One region of the Streptomyces clavifer genome, then DNA from elsewhere that is predicted to be linked to it. Evidence: riboswitches for the same ligand, from Rfam matches in the RefSeq annotation. Region 1 holds a riboswitch; each other region holds the start of a gene.
What was found. Region 1 has a riboswitch for cyclic di-AMP ahead of OG927_RS13340 (LysM peptidoglycan-binding domain-containing protein). Riboswitches for the same ligand answer to the same signal wherever they lie in the genome.
Positions count from the first base shown of each region.

Region 2: linked by a shared signal. The riboswitch ahead of OG927_RS24785 (M23 family metallopeptidase) and the one ahead of OG927_RS13340 (LysM peptidoglycan-binding domain-containing protein) in region 1 are both predicted to bind cyclic di-AMP.
Region 3: linked by a shared signal. The riboswitch ahead of OG927_RS25280 (transglycosylase SLT domain-containing protein) and the one ahead of OG927_RS13340 (LysM peptidoglycan-binding domain-containing protein) in region 1 are both predicted to bind cyclic di-AMP.

Region 1 covers NZ_CP107793.1:3,110,218-3,117,907, forward strand. The annotation lists gene OG927_RS13325 (DUF501 domain-containing protein) at 1-230, opposite strand, end outside; gene OG927_RS13330 (FtsB family cell division protein) at 295-765, opposite strand; gene eno (phosphopyruvate hydratase) at 878-2,164, opposite strand; gene OG927_RS13340 (LysM peptidoglycan-binding domain-containing protein) at 2,448-3,146, opposite strand; cyclic di-AMP (ydaO/yuaA leader) riboswitch at 3,147-3,317, opposite strand; gene OG927_RS13345 (transglycosylase family protein) at 3,608-4,588, opposite strand; gene OG927_RS13350 (cytochrome P450 family protein) at 4,694-6,094, opposite strand; gene OG927_RS13355 (nucleoside triphosphate pyrophosphohydrolase) at 6,091-7,077, opposite strand; gene OG927_RS13360 (SurA N-terminal domain-containing protein) at 7,148-7,690, opposite strand, start outside.
Region 2 covers NZ_CP107793.1:5,645,382-5,653,071, reverse strand. The annotation lists gene OG927_RS24800 (bifunctional acetate--CoA ligase family protein/GNAT family N-acetyltransferase) at 1-2,676, opposite strand, end outside; gene OG927_RS24795 (HPr family phosphocarrier protein) at 2,841-3,122, shown strand; gene OG927_RS24790 (GntR family transcriptional regulator) at 3,292-3,996, opposite strand; gene OG927_RS24785 (M23 family metallopeptidase) at 4,219-5,025, opposite strand; cyclic di-AMP (ydaO/yuaA leader) riboswitch at 5,039-5,207, opposite strand; gene OG927_RS24780 (M16 family metallopeptidase) at 5,399-6,781, opposite strand; gene OG927_RS24775 (M16 family metallopeptidase) at 6,808-7,690, opposite strand, start outside.
Region 3 covers NZ_CP107793.1:5,794,774-5,802,463, forward strand. The annotation lists gene OG927_RS25245 (cytochrome P450) at 1-635, shown strand, start outside; gene OG927_RS25250 (enoyl-CoA hydratase/isomerase family protein) at 632-1,450, shown strand; gene OG927_RS25255 (flavodoxin family protein) at 1,595-2,047, shown strand; gene OG927_RS25260 (hypothetical protein) at 2,082-2,462, opposite strand; gene OG927_RS25265 (TOBE domain-containing protein) at 2,567-2,962, opposite strand; gene OG927_RS25270 (SMI1/KNR4 family protein) at 3,290-3,916, shown strand; gene OG927_RS25275 (hypothetical protein) at 4,115-4,315, opposite strand; cyclic di-AMP (ydaO/yuaA leader) riboswitch at 4,674-4,861, shown strand; gene OG927_RS25280 (transglycosylase SLT domain-containing protein) at 4,864-5,733, shown strand; gene OG927_RS25285 (hypothetical protein) at 6,204-6,767, shown strand; gene OG927_RS25290 (SIS domain-containing protein) at 6,840-7,690, opposite strand, start outside.

The DNA of each region.
Region 1 (7,690 bases):
AGCGTGCCGATCGCGGACGCGGCACGCGGGCAGGTCAGGTAGTACGTCGTCGGGAACGGCGTGCCGTCCTCCAGGCGGGGCTGCGTCTCGACCACGTCCGGATTGCCGCAGGGGCAGCGGTGCGCGATGGCGCGCAGCCCGCGCGGGGGCCGGCCGAGCTGCTGCTCGAACGCGGCGATGTCCGCGGTGGTGGGCGTGGTGGATTCGGTCTGCGGAGGGGGCGTGTCCATGCCTGCCTTGAATGTCATCGTTCGGTCCGTATGTATCGGTGCGCGTACGGGGGCGGTGCGGGAGTCATTCGCGGTCCGCGCTGTCGACGCCGTCCCAGAGGTTCGAGTGCCAGGGCCTGCCGGTCGCACCGGGTTCCCCGCGGCGGACCTCCGCCGCGTCCGGGTCGATCACCGTGTAAGCGGTCTCCCCGGGCAGGACGTAGTGCAGGTGCTGGCGGGCCAGACGACGGATGTACGCGTCGTCCTGGAGCCGCGCCTTCTCGTCGCGCAGCTCCTCGGTGCGCTCGTGCGCCTCCCGCGAGAGCCTCTCCTGATCCGCGATCTGGTCGCGCTGGGAGATGTACTGCCGCATCGGGTACGCGAGGGCGACCACCAGGGAGCAGACGATCAGCGCCAGGAACGCGGCCCGGCCGGTGAGCCGGGAACGCCGGGCCTGGCGGCGGTTCTGGGACCGGTAGACGCGGGCCGCCGTCTGCTCACCGAGCAGCCGCAGCCTGGTCGCTGTGGAGAACCGGTCGCGATCCTTCCCGGCCATCTCTCACGCCTCCCCGTTACGCACGTCCGTCCCCGCACACGGTACGGGACCGAGTGCGGGGACGGACGGAGGCTGGTGCCCCCAAAGGGGCCCAGCTCCTGCTGCCGGGCTGTCAGCCCTCGAAGCGGAAGCGCGGGAACGCCGAACGGCCCGCGTACACCGCGGCGTCGTCGAGGATCTCCTCGATGCGCAGCAGCTGGTTGTACTTGGCGACACGGTCCGAGCGGGCCGGGGCGCCGGTCTTGATCTGACCGCAGTTCACGGCGACGGCGAGGTCGGCGATGGTGACGTCCTCGGTCTCACCGGAGCGGTGGGACATCATGCACTTGAAGCCGTTGCGCTGGGCGAGCTCGACGGCGTCCAGGGTCTCGGTCAGCGAACCGATCTGGTTGACCTTGACGAGCAGGGCGTTGGCCGAGCCCTCCTCGATGCCCCGGGCGAGGCGCTCGGGGTTGGTGACGAAGAGGTCGTCGCCGACGATCTGCACCTTGGCGCCGAGCTTGTCGGTGATGACCTTCCAGCCGGCCCAGTCGTCCTCGTACAGCGGGTCCTCGATGGAGACCAGCGGGTACGCGGAGACGAGCTCCTCGTAGTACTCGGTCATCTCGGCGGCCGAGCGGGACTTGCCCTCGAACTCGTAGGCGCCGTCCTTGTAGAACTCGGACGCGGCGACGTCGAGCGCGAGCGCGATGTCGCGGCCCGGGACGTAGCCGGCCTCCTTGATGGCCTCGATGATGAGGTCCAGGGCGGCGCGGTTGGACTCGAGGTTCGGGGCGAAGCCGCCCTCGTCGCCGAGACCGGTGGACAGGCCCTTGGTCTTCAGGACCTTCTTGAGCGTGTGGTAGATCTCCGCACCCCAGCGCAGGGCCTCGGAGAACGACTCGGCGCCGATCGGCGCGATCATGAACTCCTGGATGTCCACGTTGGAGTCGGCGTGCGAGCCGCCGTTCAGGATGTTCATCATCGGAACGGGCAGCAGGTGCGCGTTCGGGCCGCCGAGGTAGCGGAACAGCGGGAGGTCGGAGGCCTCGGACGCGGCGTGGGCCACGGCCAGCGAGACACCGAGGATGGCGTTGGCGCCGAGCGAGCCCTTGTTCTCGGTCGCGTCGAGGTCGAACATCGCCTGGTCGATGAGGCGCTGCTCGGTGGCGTCGTAGCCGACGAGCTCCGGGCCGATCTGCTCGATCACAGCGAGGACGGCCTTCTCGACGCCCTTGCCGTGGTAACGGTTGGGGTCGCCGTCGCGAAGCTCAATGGCCTCGAACGCGCCGGTGGAGGCGCCGGACGGAACAGCAGCACGTCCCGTGCTGCCGTCGTCGAGGCCAACCTCGACCTCGACCGTGGGGTTGCCCCGGGAGTCGAGGATTTCCCTGGCTACGACGACGTCGATGGACGGCACGAGGCATCTCCTTCTGGGATATGACACTGGTTGTGCAGGGTCACTGTGGCCTTGCGACACGAGCCTAACCGGCCCGGCCCGCTGCGTCGGCCGACCGCCCGTCCCCTGGGACGAAAAAGGACCCAAGAGCCCGCATTACGGGCAAAGCTTCAGAAATTTACTGGCAAGTAACTACAAAAGTTGAACGAACACCACCGCCGGGCGCCCCGAAAACGCCCCCGGCCCGGGCGCGCACCGGGTGCGCGCGCCGGGCCGGGAACACCGCCGGGAGGACAGATCCCGGTTACTTCAGGTGGAGCTGCTGACCCGGGAAGATCAGGTCGGCGTTCTCGACGATGTCGTCGTTCAGCTTGAACAGCTTCTGCCAGCCGCCCTTGACGTCCTTCGCCCCGGCGATCGTGCTGAGGGTGTCGCCGGCCTTCACCTTGTACTCGCCGTCACCCTTCTTGACCTTGTCGCCGGTCGGGGTGGTGACGGTCTTCTCGGCCTTGGGGGCCGTGCGCGTCTCGCTGCGGCTGGCGGGCTGCTCGGCCTTGCGCTCCGGCTGGGCCGCCTTCGGCTCGGCCTCGCTCTTCGCGGAGCCCGTGTCGACGCCCGGGTCCACACCGTCGTTGGTCAGACCGCCGGCACCGGCGCAGGCCCAGGCGCCCGGGCCCTGCAGGTCGAGGAGCTTCTCGGCGGTGGCTATCTGCTGGGCCTTGCTGGCCAGGTCGGCACGGGCGGCGTACTGGGTACCACCTGCGGCCGCCCAGCTGGACTGCGAGAACTGCAGGCCGCCGTAGTAGCCGTTGCCGGTGTTGATGGACCAGTTGCCGCCGGACTCGCACTGCGCGACGGCGTCCCAGGTCGCGACGGAGGCGGCGGAGGCACCGGTGGCACCCATCAGCGGAACGGCCACGGCCGCGCCGGTGACGCCGGCCAGGGTGGCGATGCGGACGGCCTTGGACGGGCGGCGGTGCTTGCCCTTGCTCGAAAGCAGCATGGTTCTCCTCACCGACGCCTACGAGGTGAGCTGTCGGGTTCGGGCCTGTGAGTTGCCCGGTCACCCGCACTGGCGGACGACTTCACCCCCAGCCGGCCCTCGCCCGTCTTCCGACGGCCGGGTCCGGCACTTACCTGGGTCCCCCGCTCCTGCCTACGGCGCTTTACGCGTCTGTCCCCTTCGGCCGACGGCAGGATTCGGCGTGACGGTCGAAGGTGCCCGCGGTGCGAGCGGTTCCGACCGTAAACACACGCAACGCCTACATTCAAAGATGGACATAACTGGCAATCAGCGCTTACCACCTCCGAGGGTGGCACCGTTTCCGCAGGTCGGAGGCGATGCGGGCCGAGTGGGCGGGCGAGGCGCGCCAGTTCAAGCAAAGAGACCCATGTCTCACTTACGCATAAGTGGACATAGGCCTCTGAACTACCCCTGATTTCGGGGTGTTTTCCCGCTTTTGATCAGTTGGCGACTGCAGCCTCGGCGCCGGACTCCTCGTCCGCCGCGGCGGTGTCCGCGTCCGCCTTCGGGGCCAGGTCGAGACTCTGGCCGGGCAGGATCAGATCCGGGTCGGAGCCCAGCTCCGCCTTGTTGGCCTCGTAGAGGCCGCTCCAGCCGCCGGGCAGCTTCTGCTCGTCGGCGATCGCCCAGAGGTTGTCGCCCTCACGGACGGTGTAGGTCCCGTCCGCGACCGCCGCCGCACCCTCGCGGGCCTCGGAGTCGCCGCGCGAGGCGTGCCGGCCGGCCTCGCGCTCGCCCCTCAGGTCCGTCCCGGTGCTCGCCTCGGGGGCCGGTGCGCCCCGGTGCTTCCCGCCGGTCTCGCCACCGCGCTCGGAGGTCCCCGCCGCCTCGGACGCCTCGGGGGACGGGGTGGCGGAGGGTGACGAGGACTCGGACGCGGCGGACCCGGTGGAGGCGTCACCCTTGCCGGACTTGCCCTTCTTGTCGCTCTTGCCCTTCTCGTCCGCCTTGTCCGGCGTTTCGGTCGAGGCGGCGTCCGACGGGGCCTCCGTGGCCGTGGGGTCGGCGGACGGGTCGCCGCCCGGGTCGACGCCCGGCAGCGTGCCGTCCAGCGCGAGCCCGGAGATCACCGCACAGCTGGGCCACGCCTGCGGGCCCTTGTCGTCCAGCACCTTCTCGGCGACCGATATCTGCTGCGAACGGCTCGCGAGGTCGGCGCGCGCGGCGTACGCCGTACCGCCGTAGGCCGACCAGTCGTCCTGCGAGAACTGCAGGCCGCCGTAGTAGCCGTTGCCGAGGTCGGCACTCCACATGCCACCGCTCTCGCACTCGGCGACCCGGTCCCAGGTCGAGGCTTCTGCGGCGTGCGCGCCGGTCGCGCCGAGCAACGGGATGGCGATCGCCGATCCCGTCACGCCTGCGGCGACGACGATCGCGGGTGCCTGACGAGGGCGGCGGTGTCTGCCATTCGCGGAGCCCATGGGATTGCCTTCCGTGTGACTGACGTGTGACGGGTAAGTCGAACGGTGAACCTAGCCGTACTCGAACGTGTGTCACAAGTCGATGCAGCGGAGATCACGTAAAAGTCACAGAGTTGACAGAGTGTCACTTTTTTCGGACGGATGTCCGGGTTCGAACTCCACGGGAAGAGTGCGCAGTCCGCGCATGATGAGCCCGCCCCGCCAGCGCAAATCGGCAGGTTCCGCAGCGAGCCGCAGGTCGGGGAGGCGTCTCAGCAGTGTGGCCAGTGCCGCCTGACCCTCCAGCCGGGCCAGCGGCGCACCCAGGCAGTAGTGGATTCCGTGCCCGTATCCGAGGTGCTGATTGTCACTCCGTGCAAGGTCCAGGGTGTCCGCATCGTGGAAGCGTTCCGGGTCCCGGTCGGCGGCCGCCAGCACCACGAGAACGGGATCGCCGACCGCGATGTGCCGCCCTCCCAGCGTCACGGGTTCGGTGGCGTAGCGCCACGTCGCCATCTCCACCGGGCCGTCGTGGCGCAGCAACTCCTCGATGCCCGTGGCCAGCAGGTCCGTCTCGCCCGCCGCCAGCGAGCGCTCCAGCCGCATCCGCTGTTCCGGATTGCGCAGCAGGGCGTACGTCCCGTTGCCGATGAGGTTGACCGTGGTCTCGAATCCGGCGAAGAGCAGGATGAAGGCCATCGCGGCGGCCTCGTTCTCGGTGAGGTGCTCGCCGTGGTCGCTCGCCCGGATGAGTCCCGAGATGAGGTCGTCGCCGGGATTCTCCCTCTTGCGGTGGATGAGTTCGGCGAGGTAGCCGCGCATCTTCTTGACCGACCGGGCCACTCCGCCGCGCGGCCCGCCGCCGTGCCGGATCATCATCCCGGCCCAGTCCCGGAAGTCGTCCTGGTCCTCGGGAGGCACCCCCAGCAGGTCGCAGATCGCGTAGATGGGCAGGGGGAAGGCGAAGTCATGGATGAGGTCGGCCTTTCCCTCCTCGATGAAGGCGTCGATGAGGCGGTCCGTCAGCTCCTGCACACGCGGCGCGAACTCGGCTACCCGGCGCGGGGTGAACGCCTTGGAGACGAGCCGGCGCAGCCGGGTGTGGTCCGGCGGATCGATGTTCAGCAGGTGCGTCATCAGCTCCGCCTTGCGCTCCCCCGGGATACCCGTCTTCCCCTTGGCGCTCGCCGGTCCGGCGTGGTGCGCCGGGTTCTTGGAGAGCCGGGTGTCGGCGAGCGCCTGCCGGGCGTCCGCGTACCGGGTCACCAGCCATGCCTCGACGCCACTGGGCAGCGTGGTGCGGTGCACGGGGCTGTGCTCCCGGAGCCAGGCGTAGGCGGGGTACGGGTCGGTGGCGAACTCCCAGGTGAAGAGCTCGGGCCCGGCGTCCGCGGGCCCGGCGGGGGCCGCGGACTCGGGGCATACGGGCGCGACGTCCCCGGAGGCGCCCTGCGGGGGCTCTCCGGGGGCGGGGGTGCTGTCCTTGGGGGCTTCGGGTGCGGGGGTGCCGGCGGGGCTGTCGTTCACCCCTCAACGTTATCCGGAGCGGCCGGGTGGCCCTCCGCCGCCCGGATCGCGTCCCGGTACGTGCGGGCGGCGGCCCGCAGGGCGGCCTCCGGGTCGGTCCCGTCCTGCTCCGCGCGTACGGCGAGGGCCAGCAGCTGATAGCCGATGGAGTCGCCCGCGGGGAGCGCCACGTCCAGTCCCGCCTGACGGGCGCGGCTGCCGAGCTTCGCCGCGAGGGCGAGGCCCGGCTGGCCCAGCGGTACCCCGTCGGTGACCGAGTCGCGCTGCTTCTCGATCGCCTTGGTGCGCAGCCAGTGCGCGTGGACGTCCTCCGGGGTCTCGGCGGTCTCGTCGCCGAACACATGCGGGTGACGGTGGATCAGCTTCTCCACGATCGTGGCCGCGACGTCGTCCACGGAGAACGGCTCGTCCGGGTCCTCCTGCGCGATCCGGGCGTGGAAGACGACCTGGAGCAGGACGTCCCCGAGCTCCTCCCGCAGTTCCTCGCGGTCGCCGTCCTCGATCGCCTCGACCAGCTCGTACGCCTCCTCGATGGCGTACTTCGCCAGGCCCCGGTGCGTCTTCTGCGAGGTCCACGGGCATTCCAGCCGGATCCGGTCCATGACCTGGACCAGGTCCAGCAGCCGGGCGCCCGGCAGGTCGTAGGAACCGGGCAGCAGTTCCAGGTCCGGCATCCGCACACGGCCCGAACCGCCGAGCCTCGCCAGTCCGTCGGTGAGCGGCTGGTTGCCCTCGCCGCCGACCAGGACCACGACGGTCCGGTCGCCGGCGCAGTCGTCCACGAGCTCCTCGGCCGAGGGCACGGAGTGCTCGACGGCCACACCCGCCTCGCGCAGGTACGGCAGCTGCGGATGGTCCGGTTCGGCGCACAGCACCCGGTCGGCGGTGCGCAGCATCTGCCAGGCGGGCCAGGACAGCAGACCGGGCGCGACCCGGTGGCTGGCGGTGAGCAGGACGATACGGCCGGGGGCTTCAGCGTTCACGTCTCGAACCTACCGCGACCGGATCCCGGTGTGTCCCGGCCCTCGGCACCCGCTCGGGCGCCGGCCCGGGTCAGGCTCCCGCTTCGGGTTCCTGCCCCTGGAAGGTGGTGACCTGCGTGATCCACGGGGCCTTGAAGGTACTGAGCTGTACCTTCTTGTCGTCCCAGCTGCCGTAGCGCGGGTTGACGTCGATGTGCAGGGCCTTCGAGGCCTTGGTGAGCGCCTCACCGACGGCCTGCTGCCCGGCCGGGGTCTGCAGGTCGGCACCGAGCGCCTGTGCCAGCTTGGGGAGCTGGACCTCCTTGCGCAGATCGTTCTCGATCTGGTCCGGGGCGACCCAGCGCTGCTCCAGCATCACGGTCTGCAGGGCCTTGTCGCCGCCGGACTGGGCGGCGGCGGCGCTGCGGACCTGCTGGACCTCCTTGCGGCTGACCTCGACTCCCGCGTCCTTCGCGGCACGGTCCAGGACCCGGGCGAAGATCAGGCTGTGCAGCTTGGCGCGGGTCAGCTGGCCGGACTTCTTCACCAGCTGGGCGGACTGCGCCGAGGTCTGCTGCGCGGTGCGCACGTCCGCCGCCTGCCCCTGGACCGTGGCGACCTCGATCCGGTCCCC
Region 2 (7,690 bases), 2.5 Mb from region 1:
CTCCACGGGGGTGCCGAGCAGGTCGGTCAGCTCCTCGTAGGCGCGGCGCAGGGCGCTCTCGTTCACGAGGTCGAGCCGGACGCCGCCCAGGTCGGCGCGGTGCCGGAGGTGGGGCGCGGTGGTCTTGAGGGCCACCGGGTAGCCGAGCCGCCCCGCGGCGTTGACGGCGGCCTCCGCGTCGGGGGCCGGGAGAGCGGGCCGTACGAAGACCCCGTAGAGGCCGAGCAGCTCGCCTGCCTCGTCGTGGGTGAGCGGGCGGCCCCGCGGGTCGGGCCCGGGTCCGAGCAGCCGCTCGATCAGGGCCGCGGTGCCCGGCTCGTCGATCGTGTCGTCCAGGAACTCGGGGACCTTGCCGGGGGCGGCTGCCTGACGCCGCCACTGTGCGTACTTCACGGCCTCGGCGAGCGCCCGGACGGCCCGTTCGGCAGCGGGATAGGCGGGGATGCGCCCGATGCGGGGCCCGGGGGCGCCTACGTCTCCACCCGGCTCGGGGGCACGTGCGGCGCCGCCGGTCCCCGGGGGGCGTGCGGCGCCGGCCGCCGGGCCGGATGCGGACTCCGCGGTGCGGCCCGCCCCGGAACCCGCCGGAGCGGCGGTCCCCCGCGCGGCCGGGGGGCCGGAGGGGCCCGCACCCGTCATGGCTCCTGGTGCCCCCTGGACGTACGGACCCGCGGCGCGCGACGCCCCCGGGTCCACGTCGCGCGGTCCAGTCGGACCGGTGGTGGTGCCGCCCGTGGTCCCACCGCCGGGCCCGGCCCCCTGGGCACTGCCGGACGCCGGGGCGCCTTCCCCGGGCGGAGCGGCCGTGCTCGACGCGGCGGCCAGCGCATGGGCCAGGCCGCCCATCTCCACGTGGACGACCGCCACCGGCTTGGCGGGACCCGAGGCCGCGGCCTCGCGCAGCGCGGCGGCGAGCACCTCGCCGTCGCCCGTCTCCGCCTCGCCGTTCTCCCCCACCCAGGGGATCGCCGTCACGATCACGGCGTCGCAGGTCTGGTCGGCGAGCGCCTCGGCCAGCGCGTCCCGGAAGTGCCCGGGTCCCGCCGCCGTGGTGAGGTCGCGGGGCGGTCGCGGACGCAACCCCTCGGTCAGGCAGGCGTCGTACGTGAGGAGGCCGAGGGACTCGGAGTTGCCGAGGATCGCCACGCGGGGGCCGGCCGGCAGCGGCTGGTCCGCGAGGAGCAGCCCCGCGTCGACCATCTCCGTCACCGTGTCGACACGGATCACGCCGGCCTGCCGCATCAGTGCGGAGACCGTCGCGTCGGGGATCCGGCTGACCGGCACGGCGTGCCCGGGCGGCATGGATCCGCTGTGCCTGGCCCCCTTGACCACGACCACGGGCTTGACCGCTGCCGTGCGGCGGGCGAGCCGGGTGAACTTGCGCGGGTTGCCGAGCGATTCGAGGTACAGCAGGGCCACATCGGTGTCCTGGTCCTCGAACCAGTACTGCAGGAAGTCGTTTCCGGAGATGTCGGCCCGGTTGCCCGCCGAGATGAAGGTCGACAGTCCCGCCCCGCGGCGGTGCAGGCCGGAGAGGACGGCGATCCCGATCGCGCCGGACTGGGTGAACAGGCCGATGCGGCCGGCCCGGGGGGACTCGGGGGCGAGGGAGGCGTTGAGCCGTACCGCGTCGGAGGTGTTGATGATGCCGAAGGCGTTCGGTCCGATGATCCGCATGCCGTACGAGCGGGCCTGCCGGACCAGTTCGCGCTGCCGCTCCCGGCCTTCGGTGCCGCGCTCGGCGTAGCCGGCGGAGAGGACGACGAGGCCCTGGACCCCGTGCTCCCCGCAGTCGGCGACCACCTCGGGCACCCGGTCGGCGGGGACGGCGACGATCGCGAGATCGACCTGTTCGCCGATCTCGCCGACGGAGCGGTGCGCGGGGACGCCGTCCACCGCGGCCGTGCCGGCGGCGAACGACCGGTTCACGGCGTACGCGCGTCCGGTGAAGCCGGAGCCGAGCAGATTGCGCAGCACGGTGCGGCCCACGCCGCCGGGTGCACGCCCGGTGCCGATGACGGCGACGGAGCCGGGAGCCAGCAGCCGCTGCACGGAGCGCGACTCGGCCCGCTGCTCACGGCCGCGCTGCACGGCGAGCGACTCGGCGGTCGGTTCCAGGTCGAGCGTCAGGTGGACGGACCCGTCCTCGAAGCTCCGGTGCTGGGTGTACCCGGCATCGCGGAACACCTTGATCATCTTGTTGTTCGCGGGCAGCACTTCGGCGGCGAAGCGGCGGATGCCCCGCTCGCGGGCGACTGCCGCGATGTGTTCGAGGAGGGCCGAGGCCACCCCGCGGCCCTGGTGGGCGTCCTGGACGAGGAAGGCGACCTCCGCCTCGTCGGCGGGGGCGGAGGCGGGCCTGCCCTGCTCGTTGATCCGGTCGTAGCGGACGGTGGCGATGAACTCCCCGCCGATGGTGACGGCCAGACCCACCCGGTCGACGTAGTCGTGATGGGTGAAGCGGTGCACGTCCTTCGCGGAGAGACGCGGATACGGGGCGAAGAAGCGGTAGTACTTCGACTCGTCGGACACCTGCTCGTAGAAGCTGACCAGCCGGTCGGCGTCGTCCGTGGTGATGGGCCTGATGCGCGCGGTGCCGCCGTCGCGGAGCACCACGTCCGCCTCCCAGTGATCGGGGTACGCATGATGCGGACTCTGCTCCGGCGTGGGCTCCATGGGCAAAGCCTACGGCCCGCCGCACCGGTAGCGGAGGGTTCGGTGCGCGGGCACGCTGAGGGAGCCGGCGCGGCGGTGGCCCGCAGGCCGGAGCCCGGGCACAGCAGTGCGCACTGCATGAGAGACTGGTCTAGACAACCTATTGATACGTGAAGGGCAGAACCATGGCTGAGCGCCGCGTCAACGTCGGTTGGGCCGAGGGCCTGCACGCCCGCCCCGCTTCCATCTTCGTCCGTGCCGCCACGGCCTCCGGCGTCCCGGTGACGATCTCCAGGGCCGACGGCACCCCGGTGAACGCCGCGTCGATGCTCGCGGTGCTCGGCCTGGGCGCGCAGGGTGGCGAGGAGATCGTGCTCGCGTCCGAGGCGGACGACTCCGAAGTCGCCCTGGACCGTCTGGCGAAGCTGGTCGCCGAGGGGCTCGACGAGCTCCCGGAGACCGTCTGATCCGACCGGCCCGCACCGGATCGATTTCTGCGGCGAAGCCGCGGCACCCCTCGGGGAGCCGCGGCTTTTCTGTTTCCGGAACGGGGCGGGAAGATCGCACGCCGACCGGAATTACGGCAGCATAAAGAAAGCCCTGCGTTAATTACCTTCTTTGTATACGGCGCAATTGTTAATGACGGACGCCCGCGATGTTTACGGCGTGTTGCGAAGTCCTCACCCGGGGCGGATCCGCCGCGTGCCCGGGGCGGTCCGTGCGGCGCAGCCGGTGTGCGGCCGTGGCACGCTCGGTGTGCAGGGTGGCGAGCGCCCTGGCCCGCTCCGCGTCACCACGCGCCACCGCGTCCACGAGAGCACCGTGCTCGGCCCAGGAGTCGGCGGGCCGGGCCGGCTGCTCGACCGCGTACATCCAGGCGATCTTGTGCCGGAGCTGGGTGAGCAGCGCGATGAGCGCGGGGCTTCCCGAAGCCTGGGCCAGCGTCTCGTGGAACCAGCCACCGAGAGAGCGCAGGTCCTCCCCCTCGCCGCGGCGCACCCTCTCCTGCCCCAGCCTGACCAGGCCTCGGAGCACCTTGAGGTGTGCCTCCGTGCGTCGCTGCGCGGCCCGGGCGGCACCGAGGGGCTCCAGGAGCATCCGTATCTCCAGCAGGTCGGCGGCCTCCTGTTCGGTGGGCTCGGCGACGCACGCCCCCGCGTGCCGACGGGTGACGACGAACCCCTCGGACTCCAGGGTGCGCAGCGCCTCGCGCACCGGGACGCGGGAGACGCCGTAGCGACGCGCGAGCACCTCCTCGGTGAGGCGGCTGCCACGCTCGAAGACACCGGAGACGATGTCGTCACGGATTGCCGTGCATACCGAATGCGCAGGAATGCGCATGTCCGAACCTCCGCCTTAATCCCCGCGCAACGCGGCCGATCGACGCCTGTTCTGTGACTCTATTGCAATCAGCCAGAATTTCCGAAGGCGGAGCGGAATCCATGCATATCTTCTGTCCTGAAAGCACTTCTGCTCAGCTTCGGCCCGTACCTTCTCCGGCAGCACGACGAAGGCCCCGGCGGTGCCGGGGCCTTCGTCGTCAGCGGAGTCGTGCGAGGCGGGTCAGACCTGGACTCCGTGGGCGCGGAGGTAGGCGACGGGGTCCATGTCGGAGCCGTACTCCGGCGTGGTCCTCGCCTCGAAGTGCAGGTGGGGTCCGGTGGAGTTGCCGGTCGAACCGGAGAGGCCGATCTGCTGGCCCGACGTGACGCTCTGGCCGACCGAGACCCCCATCGAGGACAGGTGGCCGTACTGGGTGTACGTGCCGTCCGCCATCCGGAGCACGATGTTGTTGCCGTACGCACCGCCCCAGCCCGCCTCGACGACCGTGCCGGCGCCGACCGCGACGACGGAACTGCCGGATGCGGCCCGGAAGTCCACGCCCGAGTGGCTGCCGGAGGACCAGAGGGCGCCGCCGGACTTGTAGCCGGTGGTCACCTGGGAGCCGGCGACCGGGAGGTGGAAGGCGTTCAGCCGGGCGCGCTCGGCGGCGCGGGCGGCGCGCGCCTCGGCCTCACGGGCCTCCTTGGCGCGGGCTTCGGCCTTGCGCTTCGCCTCGGCCTCGGCCTTCGCCCTGGCCTTGGCTTCCGCCTTAGCCTTCGCTTCGGCCTTGGCGGCGAGGTCGGCCTGGTGCTGCTGGGCCTTCGCCTGGGCGGCGATCTGGTCGGCGAGCGTGGAGTCGATCGCGACGGCCTGGGTCAGGCCGGTACTGCCCGCGGTGAGGGCCTCGGAGTCCGCGGCGAGGGCCGGGGAGGACACACCGCCGATGACACCGGTGGTGGCCAGGGCCGCGATGCCGGCGACCTGAGCGCTCCTGCGCGTCAGACGGCTCGGGGCACGGTGCTTCCCGGTGGCTCGGGTGAACGCCATGGAGGGGCTGATCCTTTCCTTCCTTCTCGCCTACCGGGTTAGCTGACGGGTTCGGAGCAGGAAGGTCTCCTACGGGCCCCTCCACCCCGTGCGAGGGCGCAGGCGTCCGATTCACCCCAGGGACTTCGTGGGTCCCCGGCTCCCCAGGCTCGCGCCTGACGGGGACTCGGCGATGGCTGTCCGGCGCCGCGGACGCGGCATATGTCTGGCGGACAGCCGGGCCGACGCTAGGCCGGGCGCCTTTCCGGCGCCAAACGGATCAGGTCTTTTGTCGCACATCCCACAGGGCATACCGCAACTCTCCCCCCAAAGGGGGCAAAAGGGAGGACCCCGGCGAGAACGCTCTCGCCGGGGTCCGTACCGCCCTGACACGTCAGCCGCTGACGACCGACACCTCTCCGATACCCAGCGCCCTGACGGGCTCCGCGATCTGGGCGGCGTCCCCGACGAGGACGGTGACCAGACGGTCGACCGGGAAGGCGTTGACCACCGCTGCGGTCGCCTCCACCGTGCCGGTCTCGGCCAGGCGGGCGTAGAGCTGGGCCTGGTAGTCGTCCGGGAGGTGCTGCTCCACCTGGTCGGCCAGGGTCCCTGCGACGGAGGCCGCCGTCTCGAACTTCAGCGGAGCCACACCCACGAGGTTCTGCACCGCCGTCTCGCGCTCGGCGTCCGTGAGCCCTTCGGCCGCCAGTGTGCGCAGGACCTTCCAGAGGTCTTCCAGCGCGGGCCCGGTGGACTCCGTGTCCACGGAACCGCTGATGGCGAGCATCGCGGCACCGGTCGCCCCGGAGGAGGATCCGGGTGCCGTGGAGCGCAGGACCTGCCCGAAGGCGCGGACCCCGTAGGTGTAGCCCTTCTCCTCCCGCAGCACGCGGTCCAGTCGGGAGGTGAGCGTGCCTCCCAGGCAGTACGTGCCGAGGACCTGGGCGGGCCAGACGCTGTCGTGCCGGTCGGCGCCGATGCGGCCGATCAGCAGTTGGGTCTGCACGGCCCCGGGGCGGTCGACGACGACCACGCGGCCGGTGTCGTCCGCGGTGATCGGCGGTACCGGGCGGGACACCCCGGCGTTGCCCGACCAGTCGCCGACCGTGTCGGCCAGCAGCGCGTCCAGGTCGACCCCGGTGAGGTCACCGACGATCACGGCCGTCGCGGTGGACGGGCGGATGTGGGCGTCGTAGAACGCGCGCACGGCCGCCGCGTCGATCCGGCGCACCGTCTCCTCGGTTCCCTGACGCGGGCGCGACATGCGCGCCGTCGTGGGGAAGAGCTCCTTGGAGAGCTGCTTGGCGGCGCGGCGGGCCGGGTTGGCCTGCTCGTGCGGGATCTCGTCGAGACGGTTGCCGACCAGGCGCTCCACCTCGCTCTCGGAGAAGGCGGGCGCCCGCAGCGCCTCGGCGACCAGGCCGAGCGCCTTGGCGAGCCGGGAGACCGGGACCTCCAGGGAGACACGGACCCCCGGGTGGTCGGCGGACGCGTCGAGGGTGGCGCCGCAGCGCTCCAGCTCGGCGGCGAACTCCTCCGCGGAGCGCTTGTCCGTACCCTCGGACAGCGCACGCGCCATGATCGTGGCCACGCCGTCCAGGCCCTCGGGCTCGGCGTCCAGGGGCGCGTCCAGGAAGATCTCCACGGCGACGACCTGCTGGCCGGGGCGGTGGCACCGCAGCACGGTCAGGCCGTTGGGCAGGGCTCCCCGCTCGGGTGCGGGAAAGGCCCAGGGCCTGGCCTCGCCTGCGGTCGGCTGCGGGTGGTACTGCATGGCTACTCCAGTCACGGCGGCGTCGGTCACTTGTCGGCCCCCTCGTGCGCGTCGGTGCCGTCCGTCTCGTCGGCCGGCTCGACCGGCTCGTAGACCAGGACGGCCCGGTTGTCGGGACGCAGGTGCGCCCGGGCGGCCTCCTGGACCTCCTGGGCGGTGACGTCGAGCACCCTCCGCACCGCGGTCAGGGCGAGCTGCGGGTCACCGAACAGGACCGCGTACCGGCACAGTTCGTCGGCGCGGCCCGAGACCGTACCGAGCCGGTCCAGCCACTCGCGCTCCAACTGGGCCTGCGCCCGTTCCATTTCCTCGGGCGTCGGGCCCTCCGCGGCGAACCGGGCGAGCTCCTCGTCGACGGCCGCCTCGATCTGCGGCACCTCGACGCCACCGGACGTCTTGACGTCCAGCCAGCCCAGGGAGGGGGCTCCGGAGAGCCTGAGCAGCCCGAATCCCGCGGCCACCGCCGTACGGTCGCGGCGGACCAGGCGGTTGTGCAGCCGGGACGACTCGCCCCCGCCGAGCACGGTCAGCGCCAGGTCAGCGGCGTCGCACTCACGCGTGCCGTCGTGCGGCAGCCGGTAGGCGGCCATCAGGGCGCGCGCCGGCACCTCCTCGTGGACCACCTCGCGCAGCTGCTCGCCGATGGTGCCGGGCAGCGTGCCGTCGCGCGGCGGCTGCTTGCCGTCGTGGGAGGGGATGGAGCCGAAGTACTTCTCGATCCAGGCGAGCGTCTGCTCCGGGTCGATGTCCCCGACCACCGAGAGCACCGCGTTGTTCGGCGCGTAGTACGTCCGGAAGAACGTCTGCGCGTCCTCCAGCGTGGCGGCGTCCAGGTCCGCCATCGAACCGATCGGCGTGTGGTGGTACGGGTGGCCCTCCGGGTACGCGAGGGCCGTGAGCTTCTCGAAC
Region 3 (7,690 bases), 2.7 Mb from region 1:
AACAGCTGCGGACGTACTTCACCGAGCTGATCAGGCAACGGCGCGCGGCTCCCGGGGACGACGTGCTGAGCGGCTGGATACGCACCTGGGACGAGCTCGAACCCGACCGTGACGCGGCGGACGAGGCGCTCTACCGGCTGACCATGTTCATCACGATCGCCTCACTGGAGACCACCGCGACGCTGCTCTCGTCCGCGGTGTGGCACCTGCTCGACGAACCGAGCCGGTGGACATGGCTGAGGGAGAACCCCGAACACGTCGAGGCGGCCATCGACGAGGCCCTTCGGTACGATCCGCCCATCCACATCAACACGCGTGTCGCCGCCGCCGATACGGTGCTGGCAGGGGTCCCGGTGGCGAAGGACAGCATGGTGCACGTGATGTACGGTGCCGCCAACCACGATCCACGCCGTAACCCGGATCCCCACATCTTCGACCTGCTCCGTGCCGGCAGCCACCTCAGCTTCGGAGGCGGTGCGCACTACTGTCTGGGCGCCTCCCTCGCCCGACTGGAGACCCGCTCCATGCTCACCCAGCTCCTGAGCCGTTTCCCCACGCTGCGCGTGGTTTCGCCCCCGGTGTTCGCCTCCCGCATGGTCTTCAGGCGAGTCACCTCGCTGGGCGTGGCGATATGAAGCTCTCGATGCCCGGCTTCCTCCAGTCCCAGGGTCCGTCCGCCGGCCCGGTGAGCAGCCTGCGCGAGGGACCGGTCCTGCGCGTGCAACTGAACGACCCCGAGAGCGGGAACGTCGTCAGCGGCGCGATGCTGGACGCTCTGCTGGACGTCCTGGCCGTGCCGGACCCCGAGGTGCGCGTGCTCGTCCTGAGCGCCGCCGGGGAGGACTTCTGCCTCGGAGGGGACCGCGCCGAGTTCGCCGACTGGCTGGACGACGACCCCACGGGCCGTGGCATCCGCATCGCCGGCGACAAGGCGCGCCGGGTCTGCGAGGCCCTCTCCACGAGCCGGGCGGTGACCATCGCCGCCGTGCACGGCAAGGTCATCGGCGCGGGGCTCGCTCTCGCGCTCTCCTGCGACCTCCGGGTCGGTGCCGATACCGCGAGCTTCAGACTGCCGGAGCTGGCCCTCGGGCTGCCCACCGCCTGGGGCGGGGTGCTTCCCCGGCTGATCCACGAGGTGGGTGCGGCTCGCACCCGCGAACTCATCCTCACGGGACGGGCCTTCGACGCGGCGGAGGCGTACGGATTGTCCGTTCTGCAGCGCGTGGTGCCCCGGGACGCGCTCGACGAGGCGGTCACCGCGTGGACCAAGCCCATAGTCCGCCGCCCCGAAGCCGCCCTGCGGGTGACCAAGGCCGTGCTCAACTCCTACTCGGCGCCGACCCGGCTGGGCGACCCGTCCCTGCTCGACGCCGAGCTGCTGGCCTCCGTCGCCGCCGCGACCAGGCGGCAACGCGGCACGGGCGGCACGGAGCCCGTCCCGATCCGGTAGGGACGCGCCCGCAGCGAGGGTGCCACCGCCCGTCCCGGGGGACGGCAGGGAGGGCAGGCGGCTGTCGAGCACCCCGCCTCCGTGCGCGCGGAGCGTCCGGAGCCGGCTTGCGGCCGGGGACGGGGGACGGCAGGGTTCGGAGGCGTGGCCACTCTGCTGATCGTCCATCACACTCCCTCGCCCAACTGCCAGGCGCTCTTCGAGGCCGTCGTCTCCGGCGCGACGACGGACGGGATCGAGGGCGTCCAGGTCGTACGGCGTGCGGCGCTCGCCGCCACGGCGTCCGACGTGCTGGCCGCCGACGGCTACGTCCTCGGCACTCCGGCCAACCTCGGCTACCTGTCCGGTGCGATGAAGCACTTCTTCGACCAGGTGTACTACCCCTGCCTGGACGCGACGCAGGGCAGGCCCTTCGGCTCCTACGTGCACGGCGGCAACGACGTCACCGGAGCGGTACGGGCCATGGACTCGATCACGAAGGGCCTGGGATGGCGCCGCGCGGCGGACGCCGTGACGGTGACGGGGGAGCCCGGCAAGGCCGCCATCGAGGCGTGCTGGGAGCTGGGCGCGACGATCGCCGCCGGGCTGATGGACTGACGACCGCCGCCGTGCCCGTGGGCCGGCCCGCCCGTCAGAGGTTGCCGGGCTCGGCCACCAGGTCCGCGTCGCGCATACCCGGCAGGAGATAGCCCTCGCCGTCGTCCCACGGGACGTCCAGGTCGTCCATGTGCACCCGCCACTCGGCCCCCGCGACGGCACGGCGCAGCTCCGTCAGGGAGTCCAGCACATGGGCGATCACGGGCAGCAGACGGCCCGGTTCGAACGGCATCTTGGTGGAGCCCGCGAGGACCTCACCGCTCTCGCCGTCGGACCGGTCGTACAGGTACAGGCCCTCCTCCTCGTCGTACGGGAAGGAAGCCGCGCAGGCGGTGACGATGCGCGAGACCGCAGCCGTCTCGGACGCGGTCAGCGGTTCCGCGCGAAGGGCGGTGTAGTAGAGGGAGACGCTCATGCCGTGAGCGTAGGACAAGGGTCCGACAGTGCCGGTTCACCGCGTTCCGCGTGGGCCGCGGGGCGGTCCCGTGCCGGTCCGGGGCGCGGCGCCGACGGGGAGGGTCAGGTGCGGTCGATGTGCACGCTGGTCGACTTCACACGGGCCGTCGCCTGCATGCCGACCTCGAGGCCCAGCTCCTCCACCGCCTCCCGGGTCAGGAGCGAGACGAGCCGGTGCGGGCCCGCCTGGATCTCGACCTGGGCCGCGACATCGCCCAGTTTCACGGCGGTGACGATGCCCGGGAACGCGTTGCGCGCGGAGGTGTACGAGACCTCCTCCTCGCCGGTGCCCGCCTGGGCCACCTCGACGGAGAACGCGGCCAGGTCGCGCCCGTCGACCAGCCGGCGTCCGCCCTCGTCGCGATGGGTGGCGACCCGGCCGGCGTCGGCCCAGCGGCGGGCGGTGTCGGGGCTGACGCCGAGGAGTCGAGCCGCCTGCCCGATCGTGTAGGACTGCATGTGCCACACCCTAGGCGCCGAGGGTCCGGCCCCGCGGATCGGCCGCCCGTCGGCCGCACGAGTGGTCCTGGCACGGGTCCGTCCGGCGGGACCCCGCCTGGCCCGGTCGTACGGAGCGGCCGTACGCCTGCTCCCGGACCCCACCGCGCTGCGCGTCCCGGGCCGGCCGGTGTGATGTTCGCAGCCCGCCGTTCGCTGGGCCTGTGGGAGGAACGGGTCCTCCCACAGGACAGGCGGGGAGTCGCAGATGTGGGGACGGAGCGTGAGCGTCCGGAGCCCGGCGCACGGACGCGCGTTACGAGGCGTACGCGTGCGGGGGGCCGGCCGGTGACCGGATGGCCCATCGAGGCGCTGGAGCGCCTGCTGCCGACGACGTACGGCATCGACGAGCAGGTCGACTGGGCCGTGGCCGAGGCACGGTGGGGCGCCTGTTTCCCCGCCGACTACAAGGCCTTCATGAGTGCCTACGGGGAGGGGTCCGTGGACGACGTGATCGTCGTGCACCGGCCGATGCCCGCGGACACGCCGGACGGGTGCCACGCCGCGGATGCCATGGCCGACGGGACCGGTGCCGTCCGCGAGGTGTGGCGCGTGGAGGCCGACGAGATATGGGCCGATCCGGCGGGACCCGACATGGTGCTCGACCCCGGCGCGCTGCTCGCCTGGGGTACGACCACCGAGGCGGACATCCTGTGCTGGCTGACGACGGACGAGGACCCCGACCGCTGGCCCGTGGTGGTCTGCGGCCGTCACACCGTGCCGACGTTCGCGCTGTACCGGTTCGGTATGGCCGAGTTCCTCCGCAGGCTGCTGGCCGGCTGCTTCGATTCCGTACCCCTCAGCGTGGAGGGGGTGATGGCCCGTCGGTCGCACGCCTTCGTGAGCCGGGCCGTTCAGCGGGCCCGCCGCCGCGCGGGCCTCGACCCCTGGACCGGGGAACCGCAGGGCAGCTGAGCGGGCGGCGCGGAGTGTTCGGTGCGGTGGGCGGTCCCGGGGGCCGTCGCGGCGTACGGGGGCGGGGTGCGGGTCCTGGGGACCCGGTAGGGGCGGCTTCCCCCAGCAGGGCCCGGTGAGGTTCGTACCGGGCCGGGCAGGGCCGGTGGGGTGCGCGCAGGGTCAGTGCTGCGTCCAGGTGAGCTTGTCACCGCCCACCTACCGCACCGCGTCGGGGTCGTCGAGGTCGTGGACCGTGATGCCGGCGGCCTGCGCGGCGTACAGCACGTCCGTCATCGAGGTCACCCTGCCGACCATCTCCCCGTCGGCCTCCAGGATCCGGAAGGGCGGATCGCCGGGCTGTACGGGCAGAACGGTGAGCCTCGGATGTGTGGGGCCGGGGTGCGCCCTGTCGGTCATGCGCTGATCGGTTCCACGCGTGCTCCTCCGGTACGCCCGGAACCCTCCGCGTGAGCCGTATGCCCGGTTTAGGATGCTATATGCAATTCATCCAGTAATTCATATAGGGCTATTTCGTGCGACCCGTGGAGCTTCGGAAGGGTGCAAATCACCCTTTTCGGTCTTGGTGACCAGGGTCACCCCACCGCCTCCCGGACGCATCGACATGTCGACCGGTTCCCTTGTGCGCCAACAAGGTTGGCACCCCGGCTGTGGGCTTGCTTACATGAATTCACTTGGATCGATCTTGCAAGTGAATTGTGATCACCAATTCCGGGCTTGTTCCTTTCGCTATTTCTCGCCTACGGTCACCCTCACTCCGGATGGAACGCCGAATCCTGCCGCCGTCCGGGAACCCGACCACATCTCGTACGGCAGGAGCGGGGGACCCAGGTAAGCGCCGATCCGGTATCCGGAGCGGCTCGGGGTGAAGTCGCATTCGTATGCGACCGGGCATCTCCAGCCCGAACCCGACAGCTCACTTCGCAGGCGGCGGAGAGGAAATCACCATGCCCGAAATGGGTAAGCACCTTCGTTTCAGGACCAGTTCGCTGACCCGCGGCATCATCGCCGTGAGCACGGGTGGAGCCGCTCTGGCCCTTCCCGTGATCGGCGCGACCGGAGCCTTCGCGGCGCCGGCGCAGCCGGTCGCCGTCGAAAAGGCGGCCACGTCGACTGCCGTGTCCGGCAAGGCGATTGCCGCACAGAAGTCGACGCCCGTCACCTATTCCGTGATCATTGGCGATTCCCTTTCCAAGATCGCGCGTGAGCATTCCGTCGACGGCGGCTGGAAGGCGCTGTACGACGACAACCGAAAGGCCGTCGGCGCAAACCCCGACCTCATTCACGCCGGTCTGAAGCTGACGATCGGCGCGAAGGCGGCGGACAAGGCCGGAACGGCGGACAAGGCCGAATCCAAGGCGTCCGGCTCCGCCGACCGTGCGGAGCAGAGCGCCGACCGTGCCGACCGCTCGGACCGTACGGACACCGCGCTCGCCGCGCAGGGCGCACCCGCGGCAGCGCCTGCCGCCGCTCCCGCCGCCGAGCCGGCCGCGTACACCGACGACCTCGACGGCTGGATCAAGGAGTCGCTGGCGGTCATGGCCGAACACGGCATCCCCGGCAGCTACGACGGGATCCACCGCAACATCATGCGTGAGTCCTCGGGCAACCCGATGGCCATCAACAACTGGGACTCGAACGCCGCCGCCGGCATCCCGTCCAAGGGCCTGCTGCAGGTCATCGACCCGACCTTCCAGGCCTACCACGTGCCCGGCACGTCGACGGACAGCTACGACCCGGTCGCCAACATCACGGCCGCGTGCAACTACGCCGCCGACCGGTACGGCTCGATCGACAACGTGTTCGGCGCCTACTGAGGCCTGACCGTGTGACAGCAGTGCACGGCCGACGGGTGGTGCGGGTTCGCGAGAGCCCGCACCACCCGTCTTTCCGTGCGGGGCCGCGCCCCGGAGCGGTGGTGTCCAGGCGCCGACGTGCGGCACGAGCGTGCCGCGGGTGCGGTCCGACCCGCTGCGGCGACGGGCATCCGCCGCCTTCTCCGGAGGGAAGACCTCCACGACCTCCACCGTCATGGGCCCACGTGCGGATGCCGGCGTTCACGCCCGGGCCGTTGGCCGGGACCGCCCTCGCCGTCCTCGGCGAGGCCCGCTCCGCCGGACGGCGGACCAGCCCCCGCGATCGGGTGGATGACCGGCCGCGCGCCGGGTGCCCGCGCCGGTCGGCCCCGGCGCGAAGCCGCCGCGTACCGGTGACTTCCGCGGCCGTTGCGCCCCGTCGGACCCCTGGCGACTGGTCACGTACAGGTTCGTCGACCATACTGCCCGCCGTGGAGCAGCGTATAGATTCCAACACGAAACCCGAGTTCGCCGCGGGCACGGACCCGGCGTACATCCCCGGCCTGACGGCCCCTGCCCCCGCGCGGACGGAGGGGGAAGCGGAGAAGGCGCCGGAAGGGCCCGAGGCGCCCGGTGCGTCCGGTGCGTCCGCCGAGGACGAAGCGACGGCTGTCGCCGAAGGGGCCGAGACGGCGGACGCGTCCCCGGACGCCGTGCGGGACGCCACCCCGGAGGCGAGTGAGGACGCTGACGAGGGGGGCGGCGCCCCGGCCGAGGGGCCCGTCTTCGCCGTCAGCGACCGGCGCGGATCCATCACGGTGGACCGGGACGGCGTCCGGTTCACGCTGGACGACCAGGAGGCTGAGTTCGACTGGGCCGAGATCGGCGCGGTCGAGGTCAAGACCGCCCGCTTCGGGCGCCGGTTCACCGTCACGGTGCACGTGTCGAGCCGTCGGTGGTTCAACGCCGAGGTCGAGGCGGAGTCCCGGAGCAGCCTCAAGGAGTGGACGGCGGAGCTCGACGCGGCGCTGGACGCCTACTTCGAAGAGAACTGATCACGGTACGGCCCGTGGAAGCGGCGTGCCGGGCGGGCGAACCGCCCGGCACGCCGTCCGCCGTGCCGTGGATCAGCCCGCCGCGGCCCCGTCGAGCACCACCGACCGGGTGAGGTGACGGGGAAGGTCCGGGTCGAGGCCGCGGGCCGCCGCGCGGGCCACGGCCAGCCGCTGCACCCGGACCAGTTCGGCCAGCGGGTCCAGGCCGCTCTCCACCCAGCGGGCACCGGTCGCCCGTACCTGCTCCGCGAGGCCCTCCGGTGCGGGGCCGAACATCCAGGTCGCCGTCCCGGCCGTGGCGATGCTGATGGGCCCGTGGCGGTACTCCATCGCCGGATACGACTCCGTCCAGGACAGGGACGCCTCCTTCATCTTGAGCGCCGCCTCGTTGGCGAGCCCGACCGTCCATCCCTGGCCCAGGAAGCTGAACTGGGAGCACTCCAGCAGCCCTTCGGGCAGCGGATCCGCCAGCGCCGCCTCCGCGTCCCGTACGACGTCCTCGGTGTGCAGTCCGAGGTGGGCGCGGAACAGGGTGAGCGCGGTGGTGGCGAACCGGGTCTGGACGACGGACCGTTCGTCCGCGAAGTCCAGCACGACCACCTCGTCGGCGGCCGTCATCACCGCGGTCCGCGGGTCCGCCGTCACCGCGACCGTGCGGGTGGTGCCGCGCAGCCGGGTCAGCAGGTCGAGCACCTCGGTCGTGGTTCCCGAGCGGGTCAGGGCCACGACGCGGTCGTACGAGCGGCCGAGAGGGAACTCGGACGCGGCGAAGGCGTCGGACTCCCCCTGCCCGGAGTCCTCGCGCAGCGAGGCGTAGGCCTGTGCCATGTAGTACGACGTGCCGCAGCCGACGACGGCGACGCGCTCACCGGTGGCGGGCAGGACCGCCGCCCGGTCCGCCGCGACCTCCTCGGCACGCCGCC